Regions from separate parts of the Sphingomonas carotinifaciens genome, predicted to be linked through region 2. Evidence: riboswitches for the same ligand, from Rfam matches in the RefSeq annotation. Region 2 holds a riboswitch; the other holds the start of a gene.
The links. Region 2 has a riboswitch for cobalamin ahead of GQR91_RS06440 (HoxN/HupN/NixA family nickel/cobalt transporter). Riboswitches for the same ligand answer to the same signal wherever they lie in the genome.

Region 1 (14,220 bases), 890 kb from region 2:
CAGCCCCTTCAGCCCGAGCGCGAGGCGGACACGGTAGGCGGCGCTGGAGCGCCAATAGCCGTGCAGCCGCAGGGTCACGGCAGCAGGGCCTTGGGGAAGTCCTTCCACACCGCATCATAATCGAGCTGCGCATGATCCTGCGCGAAGCGGGTGGGGCGATAGGGCCAGCAGCTTTCCAGCATGAACGCCATCGTGCCGTCGATCTTGTGCGGTTTCAATGCGGCATGCGAGGCGCCCTGCCAACTGGCGAGGTCCGGCCCGTGGCCGGCCATGAGGTTGTGGAGCGAGAGGCCACCGGGCTGAAACCCTTCCGCCTTGGCATCATAGGCGCCGGTGATGAGGCCCATCGCCTCGGACATGACGTTGCGGTGGAACCAGGGGGGGCGGAACGTATCCTCCGCCACCATCCAGCGCGGCGGAAACAGGACGAAATCGGCATTGGCGCGGCCGGGCACGTCGGAGGGCGAGGTCAGGAGCGTGAAGATCGACGGATCGGGATGGTCGAAGCTGACCGTGCCGATCGTGTTGAAGCGCGACAGGTCATAGCGCCAGGGCGCAAGATTGCCGTGCCACGCGACGACGTCGAGCGGACTGTGATCGAGTTGGGTCGTCCACAGATGCCCGAGATATTTCTGGACGACCTGTGTGGGGGTATCCCGATCCTCGAACCAAGCGTGCGGCGTCTCGAAATCGCGGGGATTGGCGAGGCCGTTGGCACCGATCGGCCCGAGATCGGGCAAGCGGAACAGGGCGCCGTGGTTTTCGCAGACATAGCCGCGGGCTTGGGTGTCGGGGAGGGTGATGCGGAAGCGGACGCCGCGGGGGATGAGGGCGATTTGGCCGGGGGCGAGATCGAGGCGGCCGAGTTCGGTGAAGATCGCGAGGCGGCCGAACTGGGGGACGAAGAGCAGTTCGCCGTCCGCGTCCATGAAGACGCGGTCCTGCATGTCCTTGTTCGCGGCGTAGAGGTGGATGGCGACGCCCTCGAGATCGGCGGGGTCGCGGTTGGCGAGCATCGTCGTCAGGCTGTCGAGCCAGTCGGTGCCGTGGGCGGTATTGGCGATGGGGTCCCAGCGGAGGCGGTTGGGGGGCAGCGGGCCTTCGACGGTGCCCGGAGCGAAGCGGGGGGCGCCCTCGTAGCGGGTGTAGGGCGGATGCTCCGCGGTGGGGCGCATTCGGTAGAGCCAGGAGCGGCGGTTCTCGTGACGCGGCGCGGTGAAGGCGGTGCCGGACAGTTGCTCGGCATAGAGACCGAAGGCGGGGCGCTGCGGCGAGTTGCGGCCGATGGGGAGCGCGCCGGGGACGGCCTCCGTCGAAACGTGGTTGCCGAAGCCGGGGGTGTAGTCGGTCATCGCCGATCTCCTGCAAGAAGATTGTTCACGCGAAGACGCGAAGGCGCGAAGATGATGCGTATGCCGCGTGAGCGGCCTTCCCATATCGACCGCAGGCATCGGTTTGACCGCTGACGCGGTCGCTTGCCCGGGACGGTACCTCTTCGCGTCTTCGCGCCTTCGCGTGATCCACTTTTTTCTTAAGCGTCGACGGTGATGACGCCCCGGCGAATTTGATCGAGTTCAATGGACTCGAACAGCGCCTGGAAATTGCCGTTGCCGAAGCCCTCATTGCCCTTGCGCTGGATGATCTCGAAGAAGATCGGGCCGACCATGTTCTCGGTGAAGATCTGGAGAAGCAGTCCCTCGCCACGCTCGACCGAGCCGTCGATTAGGATGCGGTTCTTGCGAAGGCGTTCCAGATCCTCGCCATGGCCGGGCACGCGCTTGTCGACCAGTTCGAAATAGGTTTCGATCGTGTCCTGCAGGCGCACGCCGCGCTCGCGCAGTTTTTCGACGGTGGTGTAGATGTCATCGGTGGTCAGCGCGAGGTGCTGGATGCCCTCGCCCTGATATTGCCGGATGAATTCCTCGATCTGGCTGTTCTCGTCCTGGCTTTCGTTGAGCGGGATACGGATCGCCTGATCGGGGGCGATCATCGCCTGGCTGAACAGGCCGGTCGCCTTGCCCTTGATGTCGAAGTATTTCTGTTCTTCGAAGCCGAAGATGCGGCCGTAGAAGCTGGACCAGGTGCGCATCTCGCCGCGGCGGACATTGTGGGTCAGGTGATCGAGCAGGTCGAGCCCGACGCTGTTTTCCCGTGCCGCCTGTTGCCAGCCGGGGATTTCGGTCCAGTCCGCGTACATGTCCCCGCCGGCGGCGACGAGATAGAGATAGGAGCCGCCGATCCCCTCGACCGCGAAGCTGTCCGCGCCCAGCGCGCCGACAGAGGGATCGACCGCGACCGCGCCGTGCTGAAGCGCATGGGCGTGCGCCGCGGCCGGATCGGTGACGCGAAAGCCCATGCCGCTGGCCGACGGGCCATGTTCGGCACGGAAGTCGGCGGCCTGGCCGGTTTCCTCCGCATTGAGCAGCAGGTTGATGCGACCCTGCACATAGCGGGTGATCGCCTTGGTCGGGTGGCGATGTGCAGGCACGAAGCCCATCATCTCGAACTGGCGGGCCAGCGCTTCGGGTTCGGGCGAGGTGAACTCGCAGAAGGCGAAGCCGTCCAGGCCCAGCGGGTTCGTTTCGACGGACATGGCATCCAACTCCTAATCTGGTATCGTTGGTTACCAATGTGCCGCACGGGAAGGATGGTGTCAAATGTTACGATCGCAAGACGGCGGTGCGGCGGTGCTGCGGCTGGACGATTTCCTGCCCTACCGGTTGTCGATCGCGTCCAATCTGGTGAGCGGGCATATCGCCAGTGCGTATGAGCAATTGTTCGGGTTGAGCATTCCCGAATGGCGGCTGGTCGCGATCGTGGCGGAAGAGGGCCGCATCGCCCAGTCGGCGATCTGCGAGCGGAGCCGGATGGACAAGGTGACGGTCAGCCGCGCCGCGATCGCGCTGGCCGATCGCGGTCTGGTGGCGCGGGTGCCGCATGACGGTGACCGGCGGTCGCACCTGTTGATGCTGACCGCGGCGGGGGAGGAACTGTACGCACAGGTGGCGCCCAAGGCGCTGGAACTGGAGGCGCGGTTGTTTGCCGAGTTTTCGGAGGAGGAACTGGCGGGGTTTACCGCGATGCTCAGGCGGATGGAGCGGGCGGTTTTGGAGTCGTAGAGCATCGCGCGCAAAACCTGACGCAACATCCGTTCGGCCTGAGCCCCTCGACAAGCTCAGGATAAACTTCGGCGCGTGGCGCTGCTCCCCGAAGGGGAGAGGGCATCATGTATCCAAAATGTCCCGGTAGAGCGCGATGTAGGCGTCGGCCATGCGGTCGATCGAGAAGCGCTCAACCGCCGTGCGGCGGCAGGCGGCGCGGTCTATGGTGTCGAGGCGGTCGATGGCCCTTACCGCTTCCGCCACGTCCTTTACCAGGAAACCGTTGACGCCGTCCTCGATTAGCTCCGGCATCGATCCGCGGTCGATCGCGATGACCGGGGTGCCGCAGGCCATCGCCTCGACCACCGACAGGCCGAAGGGTTCGTCGAAGTTGATGAGGTGGAGAAGCGCCCTCGCGCTGCCGAGTGCGCGGGTGCGCGCCTCGCCGCCGAGCGGGCCGTGATAGATCACGCGATCACCGTCGACATGCGGCCGGACGTCGCGGTCCCAGTAACCCTGATCTTGAACAATGCCGGCCATGTGGAGGCGACGGCCGGTGGCGCGGGCGGCGTCGATCGCTTCGCGGGCGCCCTTGTCGGGGTGCATGCGGCCGAAAAAGAGGAGGTCATCGCTGCCGACGGGGTCGAAGGGGAAGTCGTCCACCGGGATGCCGTGGTGGATGGTGGCGGCGTAGCGGAGCGCGGGGTGGCGGTCGGCGTTCGAGATCGCGACATAGTGCACGCGGTCCTGATAGGGGGCGTACATCGGCAGGATCCGGTCGGACGAGAAGCCGTGGATGGTGGTGACCATCGGGGTGGAGACGAGGGGCGCGAAGGCGTGGGCGGGGAAGTCGGCCTGGTTGTGGATCAGGTCGAATTCGGCCGCGCGCGCGAAGACGGTGGAGAGATGGCGCATCTCCCATACCTTGGCGTCGATCGAGGGATCTTCGGAATAGGCGGCGGGAACGGGGCCGGCGAGGGTGGCGGCGGTGATGCTGTCCTGAGTGGCGAACAGGGTGACGTCCACCCCGCGCGCGACAAGCGCCTCGGTCAGCAGGCTGGTGACGAGTTCCCAGGGACCATAGGCGCGCGGCGGGGTGCGCCAGGCGATCGGGGCGATCATCGCGATCTTCATGAAAAGGGCGTTACCGTTCTGGCTGGAGGATGACGCCCTGGTTGGGCGCAAGGGTATCGGTGAAGGGGTCGGGGGTGGTGGACAGCAGCAGGCGCCATGCGCCCGGCGGCAGGATGACGGGGTGCGGCGTCGCGCCCAGATTGAGTGCGACGACGATGCGGTCGTCGCCGCAGACGCGTTCATAGGCGAGGACATCGCCCTCCGCCTCGATCAACCGGAACTGGCCGACGCCCAGCGCAGGATGGCGGCGGCGCAGGGCGAGCAGCGCCCGGTGCAGCGACAGCATCGAGGCCGGGTCATCCCGTTCGGCCGCGACGTTCCGCGTCCGCCAGTCCGCTCCGAGCGGAAGCCATGGTTCGGCGGTGGAGAAGCCGGCATGGGCGCCGGCATCCCATGGCATCGGTGCGCGTACCGGATCGCGGCCAAGGCCGAGGCCGGGTTCGCGCAACTCGCGCGGGTCCTGCACCCGGTCGGGCGGGATGACCGCATCCTCCAGCCCCAGTTCGTCGCCATAATAAAGGGTGGGCGTGCCGCGCAGGGTGAGCAGCAGCATGGCGGCGACACGGGCCTGTTCCGCCCCGCGCTTGGTGGCGCTGCGTGGGCGGTCGTGATTGCCCAGCACCCAGTTGGGCCAGCCGCCGGGGGGCAGCGCCGCCTCATAATCGGCGATCATCTGCGCCAGCGTGCGCGCGTCCCAGCGGGCGTCGATCAACTGGAAGTTGAAGGGCAGGTGGACGCCGCTTTCGTCCTGCCCGTAATAGTGCATCAGGCGTTCGAGCGGCAGGTAGATCTCGCCGATCAGCACGCGCTCCTCGCCGGGGGTGCTGTAATCGTCGGCGATGCGGCGCATGTCGCCGGCGATGGCGTGCACCTCGGGCTGGTCGGTGGAGTGGCGTTGCAGCACGCGGTGCATCTCGCCCATGCTGACGTGCCAGGCGGGGTTCAACGGATTGTCGGGGAAGTCGGCATGCTTGACCATGTGCCACAGCACGTCGATGCGGAAACCATCGACGCCGCGAGCGAACCAGAAGCGCAGCACGTCCAGCATCGCCGCACGCACATCCGGGTTGCGCCAGTTGAGGTCGGGCTGTTCCTTCAAAAAGGCGTGGTAGTAATATTGGCCGGTCGCCTCGTCCCATTCCCAGGCGGGCCCGCCGAAGTCGCTGATCCAGTTGTTGGGCACGCCGCCATCCGGTGCGGCGTCGCGCCACAGATACCAGTCGCGTTTCGGGTTGGTGCGCGACGCGCGGCTTTCGCGAAACCAGGGATGCTGGTCCGAACTGTGGTTCGGCACGAAATCGAGCAGGATCTTCAGCCCGCGGGCATGGGCGGCGGCGAGCAGCGCATCGAAATCGGCCAGCGTGCCGAAGCGCGGATCGATCCCGCAATAATCCTCCACGTCATAGCCGAAATCGGCCATGGGCGAGGGGAAGATGGGCGAGATCCAGATCGCATCGACGCCGAGATCGACCAGATAATCGAGCCGGGCGGCGATGCCGTTCAGGTCGCCGATGCCGTCGCCGTCGCTGTCCTGAAACGAGCGGGGATAGATCTGGTACAGGACGGCGGATCGCCACCATGGTGCGTTCGGGGTCACGTCCGGGGTGACGTCCGGGGCCGATATGCTCATCGGAAGCGATCCTTGCGCAGGCGGGTCATCCGGCAGGCGAGATCGGCCTCGCCGCTGGCGACCAGATAATGGTCGCCGCCATCGGCCAGCCCGGTGGAAAAGACGACGGGGGTCGGCAGGTACATCTGGTGCGCGATGTCGGCGGTGAGGGCGGGTGCGGCCTCGATCAATGGTGCATCGTCCTCCAGCCGCAGGATGCGGGTGGGGTCGTCGCGGTCGAGCAGCGCCCAGAAACTGCGATAGATGCCCACCGTCTCGCGGCGTTCGACGCCGTGATAGATGGTCAGCCAGCCGTCATCGGTCAGTACCGGTTGCGTGCCGCCGCCGATCTTCATCGCCGAGGTGGATCCCTTGCGCGCGCGGATGCCGGGTGCCTCCAGCGGCTTCCAGTGGAGCGCATCGGGCGAGGCGGCGAAGTTGATCGCAGGGCCGCCGACATAGGGGCTGTCCTCGGGATAGGCGAAATACACCTCTCCCAGCGGGCGGGTGAGGGCCATGAAGCGGTCGCCGACCAGCCCTTCGAACAGGATCATGTCCTTGTTCTGATGGTCGAGGACGATCCCCTCCAGCCAGTAGTCTATGCCGTTGTCGGAGACGTGGAGCGTGGTGCAGTGACGCTCGGCAGAGACCGAACAGGTGGTCATGTACCAGCGGTCGGCGATGCGGCTGATCCGGGCATCCTCGACGCCGTAATCCTGATAGGGCGCAGCGGGCTCGATCGCCTTGTCGTAATGGACCGCGACGATGCGCTCGCCATCGGGGGTGAGTTCGACCGGCAGCAGCCAGGACAGCGAGGTGAGCGCCAGCATGCGGTGGGCATGGCCCTTCAGCGCGAACTGGCGCGGGTCGGTCATGTCGACGCCGGCAAGGGGATAGCGGTCGAGCACATAGCCGCCGGGCGTCCAGCGGATGGCGCGGACATGGCCGTCCACCACCGGTTGCGCCAGTGCCTCGGCGATGCGGACCATCAGCAACAGGTTGCCGTTCGGCAGTCGCGCCATGCCGGGATTGAACGCGCCCAGCACATAGGTCGGCTCGGCGATCCCGCGACGCAGCGGCGAGCGTGCGAGGTCGACATCGTCGGGACGGAAGATCAGGAAGTCGTCGGCCATGCGGGCGCGAACGCGGCGGCGTGGGCCGGCGTTCCCGTCAGATCGCGGCGTCGCGCAGGAAGACGCGCCAGCGTTCCTCGAAAAACGCGTCCGGCGAAAGGCCGCAAAAGGGATCGGGCAGGCCGAATTGCAGGCGCCGGGTCGGGCCGTCGAGCAGATCGCCGAGCAGATGGTAGAGGCAGGTCGGATCGGCCTGGCGGAGCAGCCCGGCGGCTTGCGCGTGGCGGATGCGGTCGAGCATGGGCGCGGACATGATCCGGTTCCACGCGGCGAAGCGGGTGCGCAGCTCCTCCGAATAGGCGGCCTCCGAGGTGAGAAAGGCCATGAAGCGGACATTGTCGGGCGACAGGCAGAAACCGAAGAAATGGCGCGAGGCGCGCTTCAGCGAGGCGAGGGGATTTTCCGCGCCGTCGCCCTCAACGAACGCCTCGGCCAGTCGCTCAAGGTCGCGCGTCACCACCGCATCGAGGAGCGCCATCTTGCCGGGATAGCGGCGATAGATGGTGTGCTTGCTGACGCCGACGGCGGCGGCGATCTCCTCCATCGAGGTGCCGTCGATGCCGCGGCAGCAAAAGGCCTCGCGCGCGCCGGTGAGGACCAGGTCGTTGATCTGCTGCGCCTGTTCGCGGGTGGGTCGTCCGGTGGTGCGTTTGTCGGTGGGCATGATCTTCTTTTGCGGGCGGGGTCGCGCACGTCAAATATCGGGCGGCTGCAGGCGCAGCGCCAGACCGGCGGCGACGAAATAGGTGCGCTCCACCACCCCGGCCACCGCCTGGTTGAGCCGGCCCGCCTCGTCGCGAAACGCGCGGCCGAGCGGGGTTTCGGGGACGAGGCCGAGCCCCACCTCGTTGGAGACGAGGAACAGCGGCGCGCGCGCCGCGCCGATCGCGGCGAGCAGGTCGGCGCGGGCGGCAGCGACATCGTGATCGCCGAGCATGACGTTGGTGAGCCACAGGGTCAGGCAATCGACTAGGATCGCACCGCCCACAGCCTCGCGGATCGCCGCGGGCAGCGCGACCGGGCAGTCGATCGTCGTCCAGCGCGCGTCGCGATCGGCACGGTGCCGGGCGATGCGCTCCGCCATCTCGTCGTCGAACGCCTGGCCCGTCGCGCAGTAGATCAGCGGCGCGGCGAAGCGCTCCGCCGCGGTCTGGGCCAGCCGGCTCTTGCCCGAGCGGGCACCCCCGAGGAACAACGTCGTCGCCATCTTGCCCCCGTGCCCGCCCCCGCCTAAGGGCGCAAGCGTGACAGGTTCCCGGAGACGGGATGAAAAGGGAATTCGGAAGCGACGCCCGGACCGGGCCGGCGTGATCCGAAGCTGCCCCCGCAACTGTGACCGGCGAGCCTCGCCCATCCCCATGCCACTGGAGTTGATCCGGGAAGGCCGGGCGCGGCGCTGACCCGGGAGCCAGGAGACCTGCCTGTCGCGGTCTGTCCTTCGCGCGGACGGGGTGTGCCGGGCGATCGAGGAATGATCCTCGCGTGACGACGTCTTTGGGGGCGTGGGTGCAGCGGGGCTTGTCCGGCGCCGCCCGTGCGCGTGCCCCCTGTTGCGAACGCGAACGGGGAAACAAGAGCTGTGACGATTCGATATCTATTGGCGGCACCGGTGCTACTCGCCGCGCTGCCGGCCTGGGGCCAGAGCGCGCAGTCCAATGCCGGACTGGAACAGGTGCAGGGCGCCGACGACCGCATCGTGGTGACGGCCAATCGCGCCGCGCAACCGATCGACCGGGTGGGCCAGGCGATAAGCGTGCTGGACACCGCCGAGATCACGCGGCGCCAGTCGGTGGCGGTGGCCGACCTGCTGCGCCAGACACCCGGCGTGACGATCGCGCGCAACGGCGGGATCGGCACGCAGACCGGGGTCAGCATCCGCGGTGCGGAGACCGACCAGACGGTGGCACTGATCGACGGCATCAAGCTGAACGATCCGTCGGCGCCCGGCGGCGGGTTCAACTTCGGCGGATTGCTGGTGGGGAATATCGCGCGGATCGAGGTGCTTCGGGGTGCGCAGTCGGTGCTGTGGGGCAGCCAGGCGATCGGCGGTGTGGTGAACCTGATCACGCGGCAGCCGACCGAGGCGCTGTCGGTCAACGCGCGCGCGGAAGGGGGCTGGCGCGATACGGGGCAGGTGTTCGCCAATATGTCGGGCAAGGCGGGGCCGGTCGCGGCGAGCCTTGGCGGCGGGTATTTCACCAGCGACGGCCTGTCCGCCTTTGCCGGCGGGACCGAGCGCGACGGATATCGCAACTACGGCGCCAATGGCAGCGTGACGGTGGACGTTGCCACCAACCTGTCGCTGGACCTGCGCGGCTTCTATTCGGATGGCCGGACGGAGATTGACGGCTTTCCGGCACCCGCCTTCACCTTTGGCGATACGCGCGAATATGGCACGTCGAAGCAGTTCGTCGGCTATGGCGGCGCGAACCTGGCGCTGTTCGACGGGCGGCTGCGCAACCGGCTGGGCTATGCCTATACGCAGACGCGGCGGCGCAACATCGATCCGGACGGGGTGCCGACCGAGACGTTTCGCGGCAATGGCCGCAACGAGCGTATCGAATATCAGGGGCTGCTCGACCTGAGCGACGCGGTGCAGGGCACGTTCGGCGCGGAGCGGGAGGTGACGCGGTTCACCACCACGAGCTTTGGCGGGCCGGAAACGCGCGGGCGGGCGCGGCTGTTCAGCGTCTATGGCCAGTTGGCGGTGACGCCCGTCGCAGGGCTGACCGTGACGGGCGGCGTGCGCCATGACGACCATAATGTGTTCGGCGGCGCGACCACGGTGTCGGCCAGCGGCGTCTGGTCGCCCAATGGCGGCAATACGCTGTTCCGGGGCAGCTATTCGGAAGGGTTCAAGGCGCCGACGCTGTACCAGTTGCAGAGCGAATATGGCAACGCGCTGCTCGATCCCGAACGGTCGAAGGGCTGGGACGCGGGCATCACGCAGCGCGCGCTGGACGGTGCGATCGAGGCGAGCGCGACATGGTTTCACCGCACCTCGCGCGACCTGATCACCTTCGTGTCGTGCGCCGCGCCGCTTTCCGGCATCTGTGCGGGGCGGCCGTTCGGCACCTATGACAATGTCGCGCGGGCACGGTCACAGGGGCTGGAGTTCACCCTGGCGCTGGTGCCGGTCGAGGCGTTGCGGCTGAGCGTGGCCTATACCTATCTGGATGCCGAGAATCGCTCGACCGGCACCGCCGGTTTCGGGCGGCGGCTGGCGCGGCGGCCGGATCACAGCGTGACGGTGAATGCCGATTACCGCTGGGCGTTCGGACTGGAGACGGGGGCGACGGTGACGAGTGTCGGCGACAGCTTCAACGATGCGGCCAATGCGCGGCGGCTGGACGGATATACGTTGGTCGACCTGCGCGCATCGATGCCGGTGACGGGCAATCTGGCCGTCTATGGCCGGATCGAGAACCTGTTCGACGAACGCTACCAGACGGTGCTCGATTACGGCCAGCAGGGGCGTGCGGCCTTTGCCGGCGTGCGGCTGGCGTACTGAGGTGATGTCCGGCGCACGCAATCTGGCGCCGTTCTACGTTCATGGCGGGCGGGTGGCGGAGGCGCGTGCCGTGTTCGGGGGCGAGAACTGGATCGACCTGTCGACGGGGATCGCGCCGCACGCCTATCCGGTCGGGGAGACCGGGCTGGCACGTCTGCCGGAGAGCGGGGCGGTGGCGGCGCTGGAGGCGGCGGCGGGGCGTGCGTTCGGGGTGCCGGCGGGGCGCGCGGTGGTGGCGGTGCCGGGGACGGACCTGGCGATGCGGCTGCTGGCGCTGTTGATGCCGGGGGAGCGTCCGGCAGTGGTGGTGCCGGGCTATGGCGGGCACCGGGCGGCGTGGCCGGCGGCGGTGCCGATCGCGTGGGAGGCGCTGGGGCAGGGCGGCCACGACCTGACCATTCTTGCCAGCCCCGCCAACCCCGACGGCCGGCGGCTGGATCCGGTGAGCGCGCGCGACCTGCTGGCGCGCGGCATGCTGGTGGTGGACGAGGCCTATGCCGACCCGGCGCCGGGGCTGGCGGCGATGGATGACGCGAGGCTGGTGGTGCTGCGGTCGTTCGGCAAATTCTATGGGTTGCCGGGGGTGAGGCTGGGCTTCGTCATCGCGGCGCCGGCGCTGGCGGACGCCTTGCGGGCGTTGCTGGGGGACTGGCCGGTGAGCGGGCCGGCGGTGACGATCGGGACGCAGGCCTATGGCGACACGGCGTGGCAGGTGGAGCAGGTGCGCAGGATCGGGGATGCGGCAGTGGCGCTGGATGCGGTACTGGATGCAGCCGGGTTCGCGGTGTCGGGGCGGGCGGGGTTGTTCCGGCTGGTCGCGGTACCCGGTGCCGGGCGCCTGTTCCGCCATCTGGCCGAGCGTGCGATCCTGGTGCGGCCGCTGGCCGACCAGCCGGACCGGTTGCGCATCGGCCTGCCCGGAGACGCGGCCGCGGTGTGGCGACTGGCCGACGCGTTACAGGAGTTCAAGCGATGACCGATACGCCCGAGGACTATGCCCGCCACAACGCCAAGATGAAGCGGATGCAGGCGGCGCGCGAGAAGATGCAGGCCAGGCGCACGCTGGAGCGCGGCCTGTTGATCGTCCATACCGGCAACGGCAAGGGCAAGTCGTCCTCCGCTTTCGGCATGGCGATCCGCAGCATCGGCTGGGGCATGAAGGTCGCCATCCTGCAATATGTGAAGGGCAAGTGGGAGACGGGGGAGCGCAACTTCTTCGAAGCGCATCCCGATCTCGCCACCTTCGAGGTGATGGGCGAAGGCTTCACCTGGGACACGCAGGACCGCGAGCAGGATATCCGCGCGGCGCGCGCGGCGTGGGAACGGTCCAAGGCGATGATCCTCGACCCCGAGATCGACTTCGTGATCCTGGACGAACTGAACATCGTGTTGCGCGACGGGACGTTGCCGGCGGACGAGATCGTCGCGTTCCTGAAGGACCGGCCGCTGACCAAGCATATCTGCGTCACCGGGCGCCATGCCAAGCCCGAACTGCTGGAGATCGCCGATCTGGTGACCGAGTTCGGCGAGGTGAAACATCCCTACAACGCAGGCTTCAAGGCGCAGAAGGGCGTCGAATATTGAGCATGGCGCGCGCGATCGGCGCGGCGACGTGCCTGATGACGGTGTCGGCGGCGCCGGTGCCGGTGCCGGTGCCGGGGACCTTGCGCATCGTGTCGATCAATCCGTGCATCGATGCGATCCTGATGCGCATCGCCGATCCCGCCGAGATCGCCGGGATCAGCCATTATTCGCAGGATGCGCGCGCCTCCTCCATCCCGCTGGACCTCGCGCGGCGCTTTCACGCGACCTCGGGCACCGCGGAGGAGGTGGTGGCGCTGCGCCCCGATCTGGTGCTGAGCGGCCCCCATGTCGCGCCCTCCACGATCGCGGCGTTGAAGCGGATGAAGATCCGGCTGGTGCAATATCCGGTACCCGACAGCGTGGACGAAAGCGTGGCGCAGGTGCGCGAGATGGCCGCCGCGATCGGCCATGCCGACCGGGGCGCGCGTCTGGCGGGGGCGATCACGGCGGCGGCGCGGCCGGTGGCAGGGGCAAAGGTGCCGGCGCTGATCTGGCAGGGTGGCGGACTGGTGCCGGGAGCGGGAACCCTGTCCGACGACCTGTTGGCGCGCAGCGGGTTCCGCAACATGAGCGCGGCCTATGGCCTGAAGAAATGGGACGTGCTGCCGCTGGAATATCTGGTGGCGCGACCGCCGCGGGTGTTGCTGTCGGTGGGCACGGCGGAGGCCGGCGGCGACCGGCTGGCGCGGCATCCGGCGGTGCGGCGGCTGGGTGAGCGGATCACGGTGGCGCCCTATCCGGCGCGGCTGATGAATTGCGGCGGGCCGACGATCGTCGCAGCGATGGCGCGGCTGCGCACGGTACGAGAAGGTTTGGGGCGATGAAGCGGTTGAGCCTGTTTCTGCTGCTGGCGTTGATCGCGGCGGCGTTGCTGTCGGTGGCGGCGGGCAAGGTCTGGGTGCCGTGGGGCGCATGGACCGCGGACGATCCGCGCGGGATCATCATCGCCGAGTTGCGCCTGCCGCGCACCGTGCTGGCGATGGCGGTGGGCGCGGCGCTCGGCCTGTCGGGTGCGGTGATGCAAGGCTATCTGCGCAACCCGCTGGCCGATCCGGGGCTGTTCGGCGTGTCGTCTGGCGCGGCGCTGGGGGCGGTCTTGTCACTGTTCTTCGGCTATGCCGCGCAGGCGTGGTTGCTGCCGGGCTTCGCGCTGGCCGGGGCAGGCGTGACGATGGCGCTGCTCGCGCTGATCGCCGGGCGGTCGGGCAGCCTGATCCTGTTCACGCTGGCGGGGATGATCCTGACCAGCATCGCGGGATCGCTGACGACGCTGGCGATCAGCCTGGCGCCGACGCCGTTCGTCGCGAGCGAGATCGTCACCTGGCTGATCGGTGCGCTGACCGACCGGAGCTGGGACGACGTCAAGGTCGCGCTGCCGCTGATCGCAGGCGGGATCGCGGTGCTGGCGACGACGGCGCGGTCGCTGGATGCGCTGACGCTGGGCGAGGCGGCGGCACGGTCGATCGGGGTCGATCCCCGGCGGCTGCAACTGGCGGTGATCGCGGGCACCGCGCTGACCGTGGGGGCGAGCGTGGCGACGGCCGGGGTGATCGGCTTTGTCGGGTTGATGGTGCCGCATCTGGTGCGGCCGCTGGCGGGTAATCGCCCCTCGGCGATCCTGCTGCCCTCCGCGCTGGGCGGGGCGCTGCTGGTCACGGTGGCGGACAGTCTGGTGCGGATCGCGCCGACGGTCAGCGAACTGAGGCTGGGCGTGGCGATGTCGATGCTGGGCGGGCCGTTCTTCCTGTATCTGCTGATCCGCATGCGGCGGGGGCTGGCATGAGCGTGCTGGCGATCGAGGGCGTCTCGCTGGCGCTGGGCGGCAATCCGGTGCTGCACGAGGTGTCGTTCGCGTTTGCACAGGGGCGCGTGACCGCACTGCTGGGGCCGAACGGGGCGGGCAAGAGCAGTCTGTTGTCCTGCGTGGCGGGGTTGCGGCGGCCGGATGCGGGCCGCGTGACGCTGGACGGCGCCGGGGTGACGGCGCTCGACCGGCGCGAGCGGGGGCGGCGGATCGGGTTGCTGCCGCAAGACGGCGACGTGCACTGGAATATCGACGTGGCGACGCTGGTCGCGCTGGGTCGCCTGCCGCATCGGGGGCGCTGGGGCGAGACCGATGCCGACCGCGCGGCGGTGGCGCGGGCGATG
Region 2 (14,220 bases):
GGTCCGCATCCCCGGCCTTGCCGCCCAATGCATCGAGCAGGGCACCCGGCATCGTCCAGCCATCCAGGTTGAAGGAGGCGCGGCCGCACGCGGCGTGGTGAAAAGCGGGATCGATGTAATCGGGACCACTTTTGAACGGCTGCACGCTCAGGCCCGCATCGCTGAATGCCCGCAGCAGGCCCAGCATGACGGTCGTCTTGCCGGTGCCGGATGCGGGGGCCGCGATCAAAAGACCGGGCGTGGTCATGCGCTCACCGGCCGAAAACGCCGATCATAACCATCTGCATATAAACGGCTTTCCTTAAAGGATGGATCACCCAGCACCGGCCCGACCAGAATCAGCGCCGTCCGCTCCGGCCCTTCCGCCGCCATATCCTCGATCGTGTCCAGCGTCCCCCGCACGATCCGCTCCTCCGGCCAACTCGCCCACCAAACAACCGCCACCGGACACTCCCCCCCAAACCCCGCCTTCAGGTCCGCTACGATGGACGCAAGATTCTGAATCGAAAGGTGAATTGCCAATGTCGCCCCTGTGGCGGCGAAATTGGTGAGGGTTTCGGTGGGGGGCATGGTGGTGGCGCGGCCGGGGGTGCGGGTGAGGACGAGGGACTGGGCGAGGCCGGGGAGCGTCAGTTCGGCCTCCAGAGCGGCGGCGGCGGCGGCGAAGGCGGGGACGCCGGGGGTGATGGTGAAGGGGATGCCGAGGGCGCGCAGGCGGCGAAGCTGTTCGCCCATCGCGGACCAGATCGACAGGTCGCCGGAATGGAGGCGCGCGACGTCGTGGCCGGCGGCATGGGCTGCGGCAATCTCGTCGATGATCGTATCGAGCGTCATCGGCGCGGTATTCACGATGCGCGCACCGGGTGGACAATGATCGAGCAGTGCGGACGGCACCAGCGAGCCGGCATACAGGCAGACGGGCGAACCCGCGATCCGATCGCGCCCGCGCAAGGTGAGCAGATCCGGCGCACCGGGGCCGGCGCCGATGAAATGAACGGTCATGATAAGATTCCTCGGGCAATGGCGCAGGTGACGGTACGGTCGGGTGAGATGCGGCGCGTCGCGAGAAGGCGTGCCGCCGGACCGGCGGCGGCAAGGGCGCACGCCTCGGCCACGCTGCCGATGCCGCGATGCCCGAGGCTTGCGACCGAACGGGTGGGCGTTGCGATGCCGACAAGGGCGTGCGGGGGCAGAGCGACGAGTGGCAGGTCGAGCAGCGCGGCAAGTTCGTCAAGCATCGCGGCGCGATCCTGCGGTGCGGCGATTACCGTGACGGGCGGGTGGCCATGGGCGGTGAGCCGCAGGGCGGCGTGGAACGCGGCCGTCGTTGCCGACGCGCGGGCGCCGAAGCCGGCTACGATCACCGGGTGATGCTCCATTGGACGATGGGGTGGCTGGCGCGCCAGCCGCGGCGGCGGCCGATCGGGGTGGCGAGGGAGAGGTCGAGGCGCAGGAGCGTGCCGCCGTGCGCGGCGTGGCGGCGGGCGAGGAGGGATTCGGATTCGAGGGTGACGGCGTTGGTGACGAGGCGGGTGCCAGGGGAGAGGCGTTGCCAGAGGTCGTCGAGCAGGGCGTCCGACAGGCCGCCGCCGATAAAAACCGCCTGTGGATCAGGAAGATCGGCCAATGCGTCCGGCGCGCGGCCCTCAATGATGCGCAGCCGGTCCGCGCCGAGCGCCACCGCGTTGGCGCGGGCGCGGGTGGCGCGGGTTTCGTCCGCTTCGATACCGATCGCGGCGGTGGAGGGATGGGCGAGCAGCCATTCGATCGCGATCGAGCCGGAGCCGGTGCCGATGTCCCACAACATCTCGCCGGGGCGCGGTGCGAGCGCGGACAGGGTGAGCGCACGAATTGCACGTTTCGTGATCTGTCCGTCATGCAGGAACCAGTCATCGGGACGGCCGGACGCGAGCGGAAGCACGGCACCATTGCCGGCCACCGCGACTGCGACGGCGACGGGATGGGCGATGTCGGCGGGCACGGCATCCGTCGCCCGCAGCGTGCGAATGCGCTCCCGCAGACCGCCAAGCGCCTCCATCACGGTCAGTTGGCTGGCACCGAAGCCGGCCCTGCGCAGATAATCACCAATGTCTGCAACCGCTTCGCCGTCGCGGAGGAGGACCAGCAGGCGCCGGGCGGGGGCGAGGTGAGGGCGGAGCCGTTCGAGCGGGGCGGCGTGGAGGCCGAGACAGGTGGTGTCCTCCAGCGGCCAGCCGAGCCGGGCGGCGGCGAGCGCGAAGGTGGAGGGGGCGGGGTGCGCGACCCATTCGGCGGGGGCAAGGTCGCGGGTGACGACCGTGCCGGCGCCGAACCAGAAGGGATCGCCCGAGGCGAGCATCACCACCCGCCGGCCGCGATGGGCGAGAAGCAGGGGGATGCCGTCGGCAAAGGGGACGGGCCAAGCGAGCGTTTCGGCGGTGGTTTCGCCGAGAAGCGCCAGGTGGCGGTCCGCCCCGGCGACGAGATCGGCGGCGGCGATCGCGGCGCGGCTTGCCGCGGACAGGCCGGCCGGTCCATCCTCGCCGATCCCGATGATCGTCAGCCAGGGTTTAGCGTCCGTCATGCAGCAGCCTTCCCGTCATATCCTGGTGCTGGGGGGCACGACCGAGGCGAGTGCGCTGGCCGAGGCGCTGGCCGCGCGGGGGGACGAGGCGGTGCTGAGCTATGCCGGGCGCGTCGCACGGCCACGCGCGCAGCCGATCGCCACGCGGGTCGGCGGCTTTGGCGGCGTGGACGGGCTGGTGCGATACCTGCGCGACGAGGGGGTGACGCATCTGGTGGATGCGACGCACCCCTTTGCCGGGCAGATGAGCGCCAACGCCGTGGCGGCCGCCGAACGGGCGGGCGTGCCGCTGGTCGCGCTGACCCGGCCCGGCTGGCGCGCGAAAGCCGGCGACCGGTGGCAGCGTGTGCCCGACATCGCCGCCGCGGTCGCCGCGCTGGCAGGACCGCCGCGCCGGATCATGCTGGCGCTGGGGCGGATGCATGTCGGCGCGTTCGCGATGCGGCCGCAGCATTTCTACCTGCTCCGCTTCGTGGAGGCGGGCGGCGAGGCGCCGCCGCTGCCACACCATCATCTGGTGATCGACCGGGGCCCGTTCGATGCCGAGGGCGATCGGCGGTTGATGGTGGCGCATGGCATCGACCTGGTGCTGGCCAAGGATGCGGGGGGCACAGGCGCGAGCGCCAAGCTGGACGCGGCGCGCGCGCTGGGCCTGCCGGTGATGCTGATCGACCGGCCGGCGGTGCCCGCCCGGCGCGAGATGCATGACGTGGCGGCGGTGCTGGACTGGATCGATCATGACGCGGATCGCGGCGTGTAGAGGATGGGCGTGCCCGGCCGGGCGATGACGCGCGTCGTGCCGGACCCGACAATGACGATGGTGCGCATGTCGGCCATGTCGCCGCGAGCCTGGGGAAGCGGGACGACCGAAAGCTGCTCCTGCGGCGTGGAGACGGCGCGGGCGAACAGCACGGGGCGGTCGTCGGCGCAGGTGTCGCGCAGGACCGCCAGCACGCGGTCCAGCGTATCGGGCCGGGCGCGCGAGCGGGGATTGTAGAAGGCCATGGCAAAATCGGCCTCGGCCGCAAGGGCCACGCGGCGTTCGATCAGCGCATGCGGCTTCAGATTGTCGGACAGGTTGATCGCACAGAAATCGTGGCCGAGCGGCGCGCCGGCACGCGCGGCGGCGGCCAGCATCGCGGTGATGCCCGGCAGCACGCGGATATCGAGCGCGGCGTGGACGGGGTTCGCCTCCACCACCTCGAACACCGCCGCCGCCATGGCGAAGACGCCGGGATCGCCCGACGAGACGACGACCACGCGGCGGCCCGATGCGGCCAGCGCCAGGGCATGGGCGGCGCGGTCCAGCTCGACCCGGTTGTCCGAGGGGTGGAGCGTCAGGCCGTCGCGCGGCGCGATGCGCGCGACATAGGGAATATAGCCGATCACGTCGGTCGCCTGCGCAAGCGCGGTGGTAACCTCGGGCGTGACCAGCGCTTCGTCGCCGGGGCCGAGGCCGGCGATGGCGAGCCAGCCCGGATTGTCCTTGGCGATCATGGGCGGCGCCCCTGACCGTGGATCAGCGCGATCGAGAAATAGGGTGCGGTGGCGGGCGCGTCGCACAGGCGGGTGACGCGTTCGCCCGCCATCGCGGCATGTTCGACCAGCCATGCCTGATCCGCGCGACCGGCGGCGGCCAGCGCGCGGCGCAGCTTGGCGAGGTGTCGACCGATCTTCATCACGACCAGTGCGTCGGTATCGCGGATGCGGCGGGTGAGCTCCTCCTCCGGCAGGGTCGCCATTGCGATCGTCAGCACATCGTCGCCCCAGGTGATCGGCGCGCCGCTGGCGGTCCAGGCGCCGGACATGCCGGTGATGCCGGGCACGACCTCCACCCCCACGCGACCGGACAGCCGGGTGTAGAGATGCATGAACGAGCCGTAGAAGAAGGGATCGCCCTCGCACAGCACCACGACATCCTCGCCGGTGGCGGCGAGGTCCGCCAGCTTTTCCGTCCACTGCGCGTAGAAGGCGGCGAGGCAGGCATTGTAGCGCGGATCGGCCACCGCGATCTCGGTGGTGACGGGATATTCCATCGCGTGTTCTACCGCATCGTCACGCAGCATGCCCTGCACGATGGTGCGGGCATGGCCGGTGCGACCGGCCTTGCGGAAAAAGGCGATGTGACGGCTGCTGCGGATCAGCCGGTCGGCGCGCACGCTCATCAGGTCGGGCGCGCCGGGGCCGAGGCCGACCCCCCGGATGGTGCCGCTCATTCCGCGCGGCTCGCCAATGCGTTGATCGCCGCGACGGTGATCGCGCTGCCGCCCAGTCGGCCGGCGACCGTGACGGACGGCACCGGCGGCGCGGCGAGCAGCGCCTCCTTCGATTCCACCGCGCCGACAAAGCCGACCGGGCAGCCGATGATGGCGGCGGGGCGGGGGCAGGCGGGGTCCTCCAGCATGTTGAGCAGGTGGAAAAGCGCGGTGGGGGCGTTGCCGATCGCGACCAGCGCCCCGGCGAGATGCGGGCGCCACAATTCCAGCGCGGCGGCGGAGCGGGTGGTGCCCATCGTCCGCGCCAGATCGGGAACGGCAGGATCGCGCAGCGTGCAGAGAACGGCGTTGTCGGCGGGCAGGCGGGCGCGGGTCACCCCCTCGCTGACCATGTGCGCGTCGCACAGGATCGGCGCGCCCGCCGCCAGCGCGGCTCGTGCGGCGGCGGCGAAGCCGGGGGTGAAGCGGATATGGTCGGCCAGTTCGACCATGCCGGCGGCGTGGATCATGCGGACGGCGACGGGCTCTTCCTCCGCCGGGAAGCGCGCCAGATCGGCCTCGCGCCGGATGGTGGCGAAGGACTGGCGATAGATGGCGGCGCCATCGGTTTCGTAAGAGTGGGGCATCACTGGGGTCCGAAAAGGGCGAGCACCTGATCCGGCGACAGGCCGGACCGGGGTGGGTGGGCAAGGTCGAAGCGGCCGTCGCGGCCGGTGAGAACGATGTCGGCCGGGTGGGCGCGGGCGCAGTGCTTGGCGCAGGCGGAGACGTGGAGCGTGCCGGGGACGAGAGGGGCAAGGCGGGTGGCGAGCGCCCGCGTTTCCACGCTGGCCTGCGGACAGGCAGGCGCGCCGGGGCAGGCATCGACATCCATCAGCGGCGAGGGGGCGGTGAGGAAGCCGGGGGCGTCCGTGCCACCCTCGACCAGCATCCGGCGCCAGGGAGTGAGGCGCAGTGCCTCCGCACCGCTGGCGTGGAGAAAGGCGGCAAGCGTGGCGGCGTCGGTGCGGCCGAAGGGGATGCCGCGCACCGCGGGCGCGGGTTGCGGAATGGCGCGGGTGGGGGCGGGAGCGTGCGGCCCGGTGGCCCAGCCGGGCAGGGGCACGGCGTGGCGGGCCATGCGGCGGGCCTGCACACCGCCGGTGGCGAGGAACCAGCGGGCGAGCGCGATCAGCGCGTCGGGGGCTTCGTTCGCGGTGATCGTGCAGCCGGTGGCGCGGCCCTCTGCGCGCAGGAGCAGGGCGCCGTCACTCGCGCGTTCGATGCGGAAGTCGGCGGGCGTCCGAGTCAGGATCGGGGCGGGGCCGGCGTCGATCGCGAAGCCCATCTTGGGCGGCAGGTCGGGCAGGTCTGGCAGGCGACCCAGCAGTGCGGTGGCGATGGCATGGGTGTCGTCGCCCGCCTGCCAGTCGGGAGCGGTGAGGATGGTGCGGCGTGCCTCCATCGCAGGGTCGGCGTCGACCAGATGGTGGTGCTGGAGATCGGACAGGAGGGCGGGCCAGCCCGCCTCGGTCACGCCGCGCAGTTGCAGGTTGGCACGGTTGGTGAGGTCGATCATGCCGTTGCCGTGGGTTTGCGCGGCCTGTGCCAGCGCGCGCGCTTGCGTACCGGTCAGGCGCGACAGGCGCGGGCGGATGCGGACGAGCAGGCCGTCGCCGGCCATCATCGGTCGCCATGCATCGGGGCACCAGCCGCGGATCATAGCCCCGTGTCCAGGGCGGCGGCGATCGAGTTGCGGCGGGTGCGCCACAGACCGGCGGCGTGGAGGGCGGCGAAACGCGCCTCCATCGCGGCGAGGGCCTGCGGATTGGCGGCGGCGAGAAAGGCGCGGACCTGCGGGTCGGCGAGCGTCGCTTCGTAATAACGGTCGAACAGTTCGGGGGCGACGGCGTCCGCCAGGTGCGAAAAGGCGCCGAGATGGTCGAGCGTGGCGGCGATCTCGGCGGCACCGCGAAAGCCGTGGCGCATCATGCCCGCGATCCAGCCGGGATGCGCGGCGCGGGCATGGACGACGCGGGCGATCTCCTGCGGCAGCGTGCGGGTGCAGATGCGCTCGGGGTCGCGCGCGTCGAGATGGTAGAGCGCGGCCGATCCGCCGGTGAGCGCCCGGGCGGCGGCGAAGCCGGCTTCGTGCGCGGCATAGTCGGCGGCGAGCAGCAGGTCGGTTTCGGGCAGGTCCTGGACGTGGACGAAGCCTTGCGCGGCACCGACCCGCGCGGCGATGCCGGCGGGATCGTGGGCATCGCCGGCGTCGAGGGCATGGGCGGAGGCGGCGAGCCAGGCGCGGCCGGCGGCTTGCCGGGCCTGCGGCGTGTAGGTCTCGCCAAGGTCGCCGAGGCCGACGCCGTAGCGTCCGGGGGCGGGGCCGTAGACGCGGGGGGTTGCGTCGCCGGCGACGAAGGGGTTGCGGTCGACGGGTTCGTCGCGAAGGGCGAGCGCGCGGACGGCTTGGCCGAAGAGCTGGATCAGGGTGGGAAAGGCGTCGCGGAACAGGCCGGAGACGCGCAGCGTGACGTCGACGCGGGGGCGGTCGAGCCGGGCGAGGGGCAGGATCTCGAAGCCGGTGACGCGGGTGGAGCGGTGGTCCCATACCGGCTCGACGCCGAGCAGGTGGAGCGCCATGGCGAACTCCTCGCCCGCGGTGCGCATCGTGGCGGAGCCCCAGAGATCGACCACCAGGGTGCGCAGCCAGTCGCCCTCGTCCTGGAGATGGCGGCGGACGAGTTCGTCGGCGAGGCGGATGCCCTGCTGGTGCGCGGCGCGCGAGGGGGTGGCGCGCGGGTCGATGGTGTAAAGGTTGCGGCCGGTGGGCAGCACGTCGCTGCGCCCGCGATGGGGCGAGCCGGCGGGGCCGGGGGAAACATGGGCGCCGGCCAGCCCGGCGAGCAGGCCGGCGCGCTCGGCCTGTCCTTGCGGACCGCGGCCATAGATGTGCAGGCCGTCGCCATATTGGCTGTCCTTCACGTCGCAGACGAACGCGTCGATGCGCGCGATGTCGGGGCCCATGGCGAGGCCGGCGGCGGCGGCTTCGTCGGTGATGTCGGTGCGCAGCCGGTCCCGGCGGGCGGGGTCGAGGCCGTCGGCGCTGGCGAATTCGTCGAGCAGCGCCTCCAGCCGGGCGAGGCCGGCGCCGGTGCCGCTGCGGACCAGCGGCGGGGGCGCGTGGCCCAGGGTGACGGCGCCGATGCGGCGCTTGGCCTGCGCGGCCTCGCCCGGATCGTTGACGATGAAGGGGTAGAGGACGGGCAGGTCGCGGACCAGCGCGTCGGGCCAGCACGCGCCCGACAGCGCGACCGCCTTGCCGGGGAGCCATTCCAGGGTGCCGTGGGCGCCGACATGGATGATGGCGTCGGTGCCGCGGGCGTGGAGCCAGAGATGGAAGGCGACATAGGCATGGGACGGGCAGCGCGACAGGTCGTGATAGTCGTCGGCGCGGGTGTCGGGACGGCCGCGCTCGGGCTGCAGCGCGATCAGGGTGTTGCCGTGGGCGATGGCGGGGAAGTGGAAGGCGTCGCCTTGCGGTTCGCCCCAGCTTTGCCGGAGATCGGTGCGCAGCGCGGGGGGGAGCGTGGCGAGCGCGGCGCGGTAGTCGGCAAGCGGCCAGCGAATCGTGCGCGTGGCGAGGGCCTGCGCCAGATCGGGGGCGGGGGGCACGCCGATGTCTTCGAGGATGGCGTGGGTGGAGGCGATGGCGTCGAGGCCGACGGCGTGCGCCATCTGGTGCGCCTTGCCGGGATAGGTGGAGAGGATGATCGCGGTGCGGCGCCGTGTGGCGGGGGTTTGCCCGAGGCGGATGCGCGCGGCGACGCGCGCGGCGATGGCGGCGATGCGTTCGGGGTCGGGGCGGTGGCGGCGGGGGGCGAAGTCGAGCGCGGGGTCGTGGGGGGCGTCTTCCTTGAAGCTGGCGACGCCGGCGAAGAGGCGGCCGTCGACCTCGGGCAGGACGACGTGCATGGCGAGGTCGGCGGGGGAAAGGCCGCGGGGGGCCCCGGTCCATGCGGCGTGGGTGGAGGTGGCGAGCGCGACCTGAAAGATCGGCGCGCCCCCTGTGTCGAGGGGGGCGGAAAAGGCGGTGGCGTTGAGGATGGCCGCGGGGGCGAGGTGCGCGATCCAGCGGTGGAGCCAGCCTTGTGCTTCCTCGGCTTTCAGGGAGGGGAGATAGAGGGGGAGGACGGCGAAGCCGCGATCCTCCAGCGCGGTCCGCAGCGCGGCGATCGGGGCCGTGTCGTCGGCGACGCGGTAGGCGCGGTAGAAGAGGATGAGGACGGTGGGGGCCTTCGCGGTGAGCGCGAAGGCGGCGGGGCAGGTTGGGTTCCAGGCGCCGACCGGGGGGATGGGAGGTGGGGCTTGTGCTTCGACTTCGCTTGGGCCGAACGGGTCGGGGAGGTTGGCGGCTTTTGCCAACAGGTCGAGCGCCTGGCCGGCGGCGGTGGGGCCGCCTTGTTCGCAAAGCCCGGCCAGCGTGCGGAGCAGGGGGACGGGGAGCGTGGAGGCCTTGTCGAGGCGCACATCCTCGCGGCCATCGGCGGGGAGGACGGCGAGCGCGATGCCGTGGTCGCGCGCGATGCGCTCCATCTGCGACAGGCCGTAGCTCCAATAGGAGGGGCCGCCGATCAGGCGGATCAGGATCGCCTTTGCATGTACCGCGGTGCGCTCGACATAGGTGTCGACCGACAGCGGATGGGCGAGCTGCTCCAGATTGGCGAGGCGCAGCGAGGCGCGCCCCGCCCCCTGCCAGCCGGCGGCAAAGGCACGCAGGTCGCTGTCGGAGAAGGAGAGCACCAGCAGGTCGCCGGGGCTTTGCCCCAGATCCCGGGGCACGGCGCCCTCCTCCAGTCCGTGGCTCTCGCGAAAGACGAGATGCATGGCCGGATCAGCCCGCCAGCGCGGTCCGTATCGCGGGCGGGTCGATGCGGTCATGCTCGGCGATGACGACGAGGCGGGTGGCGCGCGCCTCGTCCGCGCGCCACGGCCGGTCATATTGCGTGCGGACGCGGCCGCCGACCGCCTGGACGAGCAGGCGCATCGGCTTGCCCGACACCGCGGCATAGCCCTTCACGCGCAGGATGTCGTGCGAGGCGGCCAGCGCCTCGATCCGGGCGGCGAGCGCGTCGGGCGTGGCGATTTCGGGCAGATCGACGACGATGCTGTCGAAATCCTCATGCTCGTGATCGTCGGCACCGTCATGATGCGAGGGGCGGGCGGCGATGTCGTCCTCGGCGGCGGCGCCGAGGCCCAGCACGACCCGCGGATCGATGATGCCGTCGGTCAGCTCGACCACGGGCAGCGGGCGCGGCGCCTGCGCGGCGATGACGGCGCGGGCGGCGGCGAGGCCGTCCGGCCCCGCCAGATCGGCCTTGGTGAGCAGCACGAGATCGGCGCAGGCGAGCTGGTCCTCGAACACCTCGGCCAGCGGGGTTTCATGGTCGAGGCTGGGGTCGGCGGCGCGCTGCGCATCGACCGCGGCGAGATCGGATGCGAAACGGCCGGCGGCGACCGCCTCCGCATCCGCCAGCGCGATGACGCCGTCGACGGTGATGCGCGAGCGGATCGCGGGCCAGTCGAATGCTTTCAGGAGCGGCTTGGGCAGCGCGAGGCCGGAGGTTTCGATCAGGATGTGATCGGGGCGTGGGTCGAGCGCGAGCAAGGCTTCGACGGTTGGCACGAAATCGTCGGCGACGGTGCAGCAGATGCAGCCGTTTGCCAGCTCGACGATGTTTTCCGCCGGGCAATCGGGAATGGCGCACCCCTTCAAGATGTCGCCGTCGACGCCGAGCGTGCCGAATTCATTGACCACGACCGCGAGGCGGCGGCCGTTCGCGGCGCGGATCAGGTGGCTGATCAGCGTCGTCTTGCCCGCCCCCAGAAAGCCGGTGACGATGGTGACGGGGACTTTGGATAGATCCGGGGAAAGATCCGGCATGTGCATTCTCCGCCCGCGCCTTGCATCAACGACAAAACGGACGGGGCTTGCCTGACGGCGGGCACGCGGACTCCGGGCGGACGCGGGGCAGGCGTCCGAAGCCACGCACCGTTTGCGACCCCGGCCGCATCCAGTGTCGTCGCTCAGACGGAGAACCGTGCCTTGGCCATCCCCTGGACCCAGGCAAGAGCGACACCGCGCCGGCAGGTCTCCTGGCTCACGGGTCGTCGCGATCGCGGCACGGCCTTCCCGGATCGAAACCCAGTGGCTGCCCCGACAAAGGGGCGTGTGCCGCGCGCTCTCCGCTTACAGTTGCAGGGACAGCCGTGGATTTGCACCACATTCCCATTCAAAGCCCTTGAGGGGCACCGGCGCGCGTCGGGGCGGATGATCCGCCCCGGCCACGGCTTTAGCGGGCGGGTGCGGGGCCGACAACAGGCGTGTCGTCGAAGCGCTTCCACCGGTAGATGGCGAAGCTGACCAGCCAGCAGGCAACGAACAGGCCGACGATCGCGAAGCCCAAGCCGTTGAAGCTGCCGCCGAGATCGGTGGCCAGCGTCCACACGCCGCCGCGAAGCTCCAGCTTGTCGGCGATCAGGGCCAGCGTCTCGATCCCGCCGATCGCGATGGCGACGATCGCGGAGACGAGGGTGATGGTGATGTTGTAGTAGAGTTTTCTGATCGGCTTCACGAACGCCCAGCGATAGGCGCCGAGCATCACCACCCCGTCCGCGGTGTCGACCAGCGCCATGCCGGCGGCGAACAGGGCGGGCAGGACGAGGATGGTGGCGATGCTCATGCCATCGGCGGCCTGTGCGGCGGAAAGCCCCAGGATCGCGACCTCGGTCGCGGTGTCGAAGCCGAGCCCGAACAACAGGCCGAGCGGCGCCATGTGCCAGCTTTTGGTGACCAGCCGGAACATTGGCCGGAACAGCCGCGACAACGGTCCGCGCGCGGCGGTGAGCATGTCGAGATCGGCCTCTTCATAGATGCCGCCGGCGCGGACGTGGCGGAAGCTGGCCCAGACCGAGCGCAGGATCAGGAGGTTCATCGCGGCGATGGCGAACAGGAAGGTCGCGGAGATGCCGGTGGCGACGACGCCGCCGACCTGTCCGAACGCCTCGAATCGGGCGAGCGCGTTGGCGGTCAGCGCGACCGCGACGGCGGCGACCAGCACGATGGCGGAATGGCCGAGCGCGAACCAGAAGCCGACGGCGACCGGGCGCTGGCCGTCCTGCATCAGCTTGCGGGTGACGTTGTCGATCGCGGCGATATGGTCGGCATCGACCGCGTGGCGCAGGCCCAGCCCCCAGGCGAGCGCGGCGGTGCCGAGCAGCAGCGCATCGTGGCGGGCGAGCGCAAGCGCCCAGGCCCAGCAGGCGAGATTGGCGAGGATCAGCAGCGCGAACAGCGCGGCGATGCGGCGTTTCAGGGGGGAATCGGACAGGGTCATGCGGCAATCCGGCGGGCGTCCGACATGACGGGGGCCTACCACCGGCGCGAACCGGTGGCCGGCGCCGCAGGACCGACCGGACGCCATGAGCGGCCGGGCACGCGTCGCCGTGGCGGCCCCCGCCGCCTGGGTGCGCGTCGCTCAACGGACCAGCCGTGCCGCGGCCATCCCCTGGACCGGCGGACAAGAGCGACCTGACGCCGGCAGGTCTCCTGGCTCGCGGGTCACAGCCACGGTGCCGTACCTTCCCAGATCGAACGGTCGACCCGTTCGGTCCAGTGGCTGTGCCCTTGATGGGGCACGTCCGGCACCGCGCTCGCCGCTTACAGTTGCAGGGACAGCCGCGGATTGGGGCGGCTCGGCGGCCGCCTTTCACCGTGTTCCCTTTTAAGCCCCTTGTGGGGGCACCGGCGCGATCGGCGACGGGGGTAGGGTGTGTGGGGGCGGGGGGCAAGTATCTTCCACCCCTCTCGCCCACGGGGAGAGGGAAGGGGCCCGCTGCCGCCAGGCAGTGGGAAGGGTGAGGGGATGCCGCGGGCGATGCGCTGTTTGGCGGCCCCTCACCCTCCCCACGGCTAAAGCCGCGGGTCCCCTCCAGCATCAGGTCGCCCCTGCCCCCGGCATGGGCTGAACAGCGCGGGGCGCCGTTCACCTGATGCTCCCCAGAGGGGAGAGGGCGTAGGGGGCCTTCCTCCTATCTCGGTTAAGTGGTTTGCGTCGTGCGCGGTTTGGGGTAGCGAGCGGATATGGCTTCCACGATCGCATGCGATGTCGCGATCGTCGGTGCGGGTCTGGCGGGTAGCCTGGTCGCACTGGCGCTGAAAGGACGGCACCCGGACCTCGACGTCCGGCTAGTCGATGCGGGCGACAGCATCGGCGGCAACCACCTGTGGTCGTTCTTCGGCAGCGATGTTGCGCGCGCCGACCGCTGGATCGTGGAGCGCGCCGTCGCCCATGCCTGGGCCAGCTATGACGTGGCGTTTCCGGCGCATGGCCGGACGATCGCGCAGCCCTATTACTCGATCGAGAGCAGCCGGCTGGACCGGGTGGTGCGCGCCACCCTGCCCGAACAGGCGCTGTTGCTGGGGCGCAAGGCGCTGGGCGTGTCGGCGACCGCGGTGGTGCTGGCCGATGGCGACCGGATCGAGGCGAAGGGCGTGATCGACACGCGCGGGACGGGCGACCTGTCCACGCTGGATTGCGGATGGCAGAAATTCGTCGGGCGCGAACTGGCGCTGGCGGCGCCGCACGGGCGCGAGCGGCCGGTGGTGATGGATGCGACGGTGAAGCAGGTGGACGGTTACCGCTTCGTCTACGTCCTGCCCTTCGGGGCCGACCGCATCTTCGTCGAGGACACCTATTATTCGACCTCCGCCGACCTCAACCGCGGGGCGATCGTGCCGCGGCTGGAGCGATATGCCGCGGCGATGGACTGGGACGTCACCGAGGTCGTCCGCGAGGAAGCCGGCGTGTTGCCGGTGGCGATGGGCGGCAATTTCGAGGCTTATTGGCGATCGGGCGGGGCCAAGACGCCCAAGGCCGGGATGCGCGCCGGGCTGTTCCACCCGACCACCGGCTATTCGCTGCCCGATGCGATCCGTACGGCCAGCGCGATCGCGGCGCGGCGCGACTTTGCGGGCGCGGACCTGCACGACCTGACCTATGGTCTGGCGCGGGACGCCTGGGACGCGCGCAAATTCTATCGTATGCTCGACACCATGCTGTTTCGGGCCGCCGAGCCCGAGGAACGCTACCGCGTGCTTGAGCGCTTCTATCGACTGGCGCCCGGCCTTATCGGGCGCTTCTATGCAGGACAATCGACCATGGCCGACAAGGCGCGTATCCTGACCGGCCGGCCGCCGGTGCCGATCGGCCGCGCGATCTCCGCGCTGAGGGGGGCCCGCGCATGAAGACCGCGATCGTCATCGGGTCGGGTTTCGGCGGGCTGGCGCTCGCCATCCGCCTGCAATCGGCGGGCGTGCAGACCACGATCGTGGAGTCGCGCGACAAGCCGGGCGGGCGGGCCTATTACTGGGAACGCGACGGCTTCACCTTCGATGCCGGG

Region 1: it holds a riboswitch for cobalamin, as region 2 does, so the genes downstream of both, GQR91_RS10740 (TonB-dependent receptor plug domain-containing protein) here and GQR91_RS06440 (HoxN/HupN/NixA family nickel/cobalt transporter) in region 2, are expected to answer to the same signal.

The regions. Positions count from the first base shown of each region.
Region 1 is NZ_WSUT01000005.1:1,820,142-1,834,361, forward strand. Features, by position in the region: gene maiA (maleylacetoacetate isomerase) at 1-78, opposite strand, end outside; gene hmgA (homogentisate 1,2-dioxygenase) at 75-1,352, opposite strand; gene hppD (4-hydroxyphenylpyruvate dioxygenase) at 1,532-2,593, opposite strand; gene GQR91_RS10710 (MarR family winged helix-turn-helix transcriptional regulator) at 2,658-3,119, shown strand; gene GQR91_RS10715 (glycosyltransferase family 4 protein) at 3,225-4,235, opposite strand; gene GQR91_RS10720 (alpha-amylase family glycosyl hydrolase) at 4,246-5,865, opposite strand; gene GQR91_RS10725 (glycoside hydrolase family 130 protein) at 5,862-6,977, opposite strand; gene GQR91_RS10730 (TetR/AcrR family transcriptional regulator) at 7,015-7,641, opposite strand; gene cobU (bifunctional adenosylcobinamide kinase/adenosylcobinamide-phosphate guanylyltransferase) at 7,672-8,184, opposite strand; cobalamin riboswitch at 8,210-8,416, shown strand; gene GQR91_RS10740 (TonB-dependent receptor plug domain-containing protein) at 8,557-10,488, shown strand; gene GQR91_RS10745 (aminotransferase class I/II-fold pyridoxal phosphate-dependent enzyme) at 10,493-11,464, shown strand; gene cobO (cob(I)yrinic acid a,c-diamide adenosyltransferase) at 11,461-12,072, shown strand; gene GQR91_RS10755 (ABC transporter substrate-binding protein) at 12,075-12,896, shown strand; gene GQR91_RS10760 (FecCD family ABC transporter permease) at 12,893-13,855, shown strand; gene GQR91_RS10765 (ABC transporter ATP-binding protein) at 13,852-14,220, shown strand, end outside.
Region 2 is NZ_WSUT01000005.1:934,135-948,354, forward strand. Features, by position in the region: gene GQR91_RS06385 (cobyrinic acid a,c-diamide synthase CobB) at 1-247, opposite strand, end outside; gene cobM (precorrin-4 C(11)-methyltransferase) at 244-1,002, opposite strand; gene GQR91_RS06395 (cobalamin biosynthesis protein) at 999-1,364, opposite strand; gene cbiE (precorrin-6y C5,15-methyltransferase (decarboxylating) subunit CbiE) at 1,361-2,563, opposite strand; gene GQR91_RS06405 (cobalt-precorrin-6A reductase) at 2,562-3,323, shown strand; gene cobJ (precorrin-3B C(17)-methyltransferase) at 3,299-4,060, opposite strand; gene cobI (precorrin-2 C(20)-methyltransferase) at 4,057-4,779, opposite strand; gene GQR91_RS06420 (precorrin-8X methylmutase) at 4,776-5,405, opposite strand; gene GQR91_RS06425 (cobalamin biosynthesis protein CobG) at 5,405-6,481, opposite strand; gene cobN (cobaltochelatase subunit CobN) at 6,478-9,645, opposite strand; gene cobW (cobalamin biosynthesis protein CobW) at 9,653-10,702, opposite strand; cobalamin riboswitch at 10,888-11,089, opposite strand; gene GQR91_RS06440 (HoxN/HupN/NixA family nickel/cobalt transporter) at 11,112-12,155, opposite strand; cobalamin riboswitch at 12,341-12,582, opposite strand; gene crtY (lycopene beta-cyclase CrtY) at 12,902-14,065, shown strand; gene GQR91_RS06450 (phytoene desaturase) at 14,062-14,220, shown strand, end outside.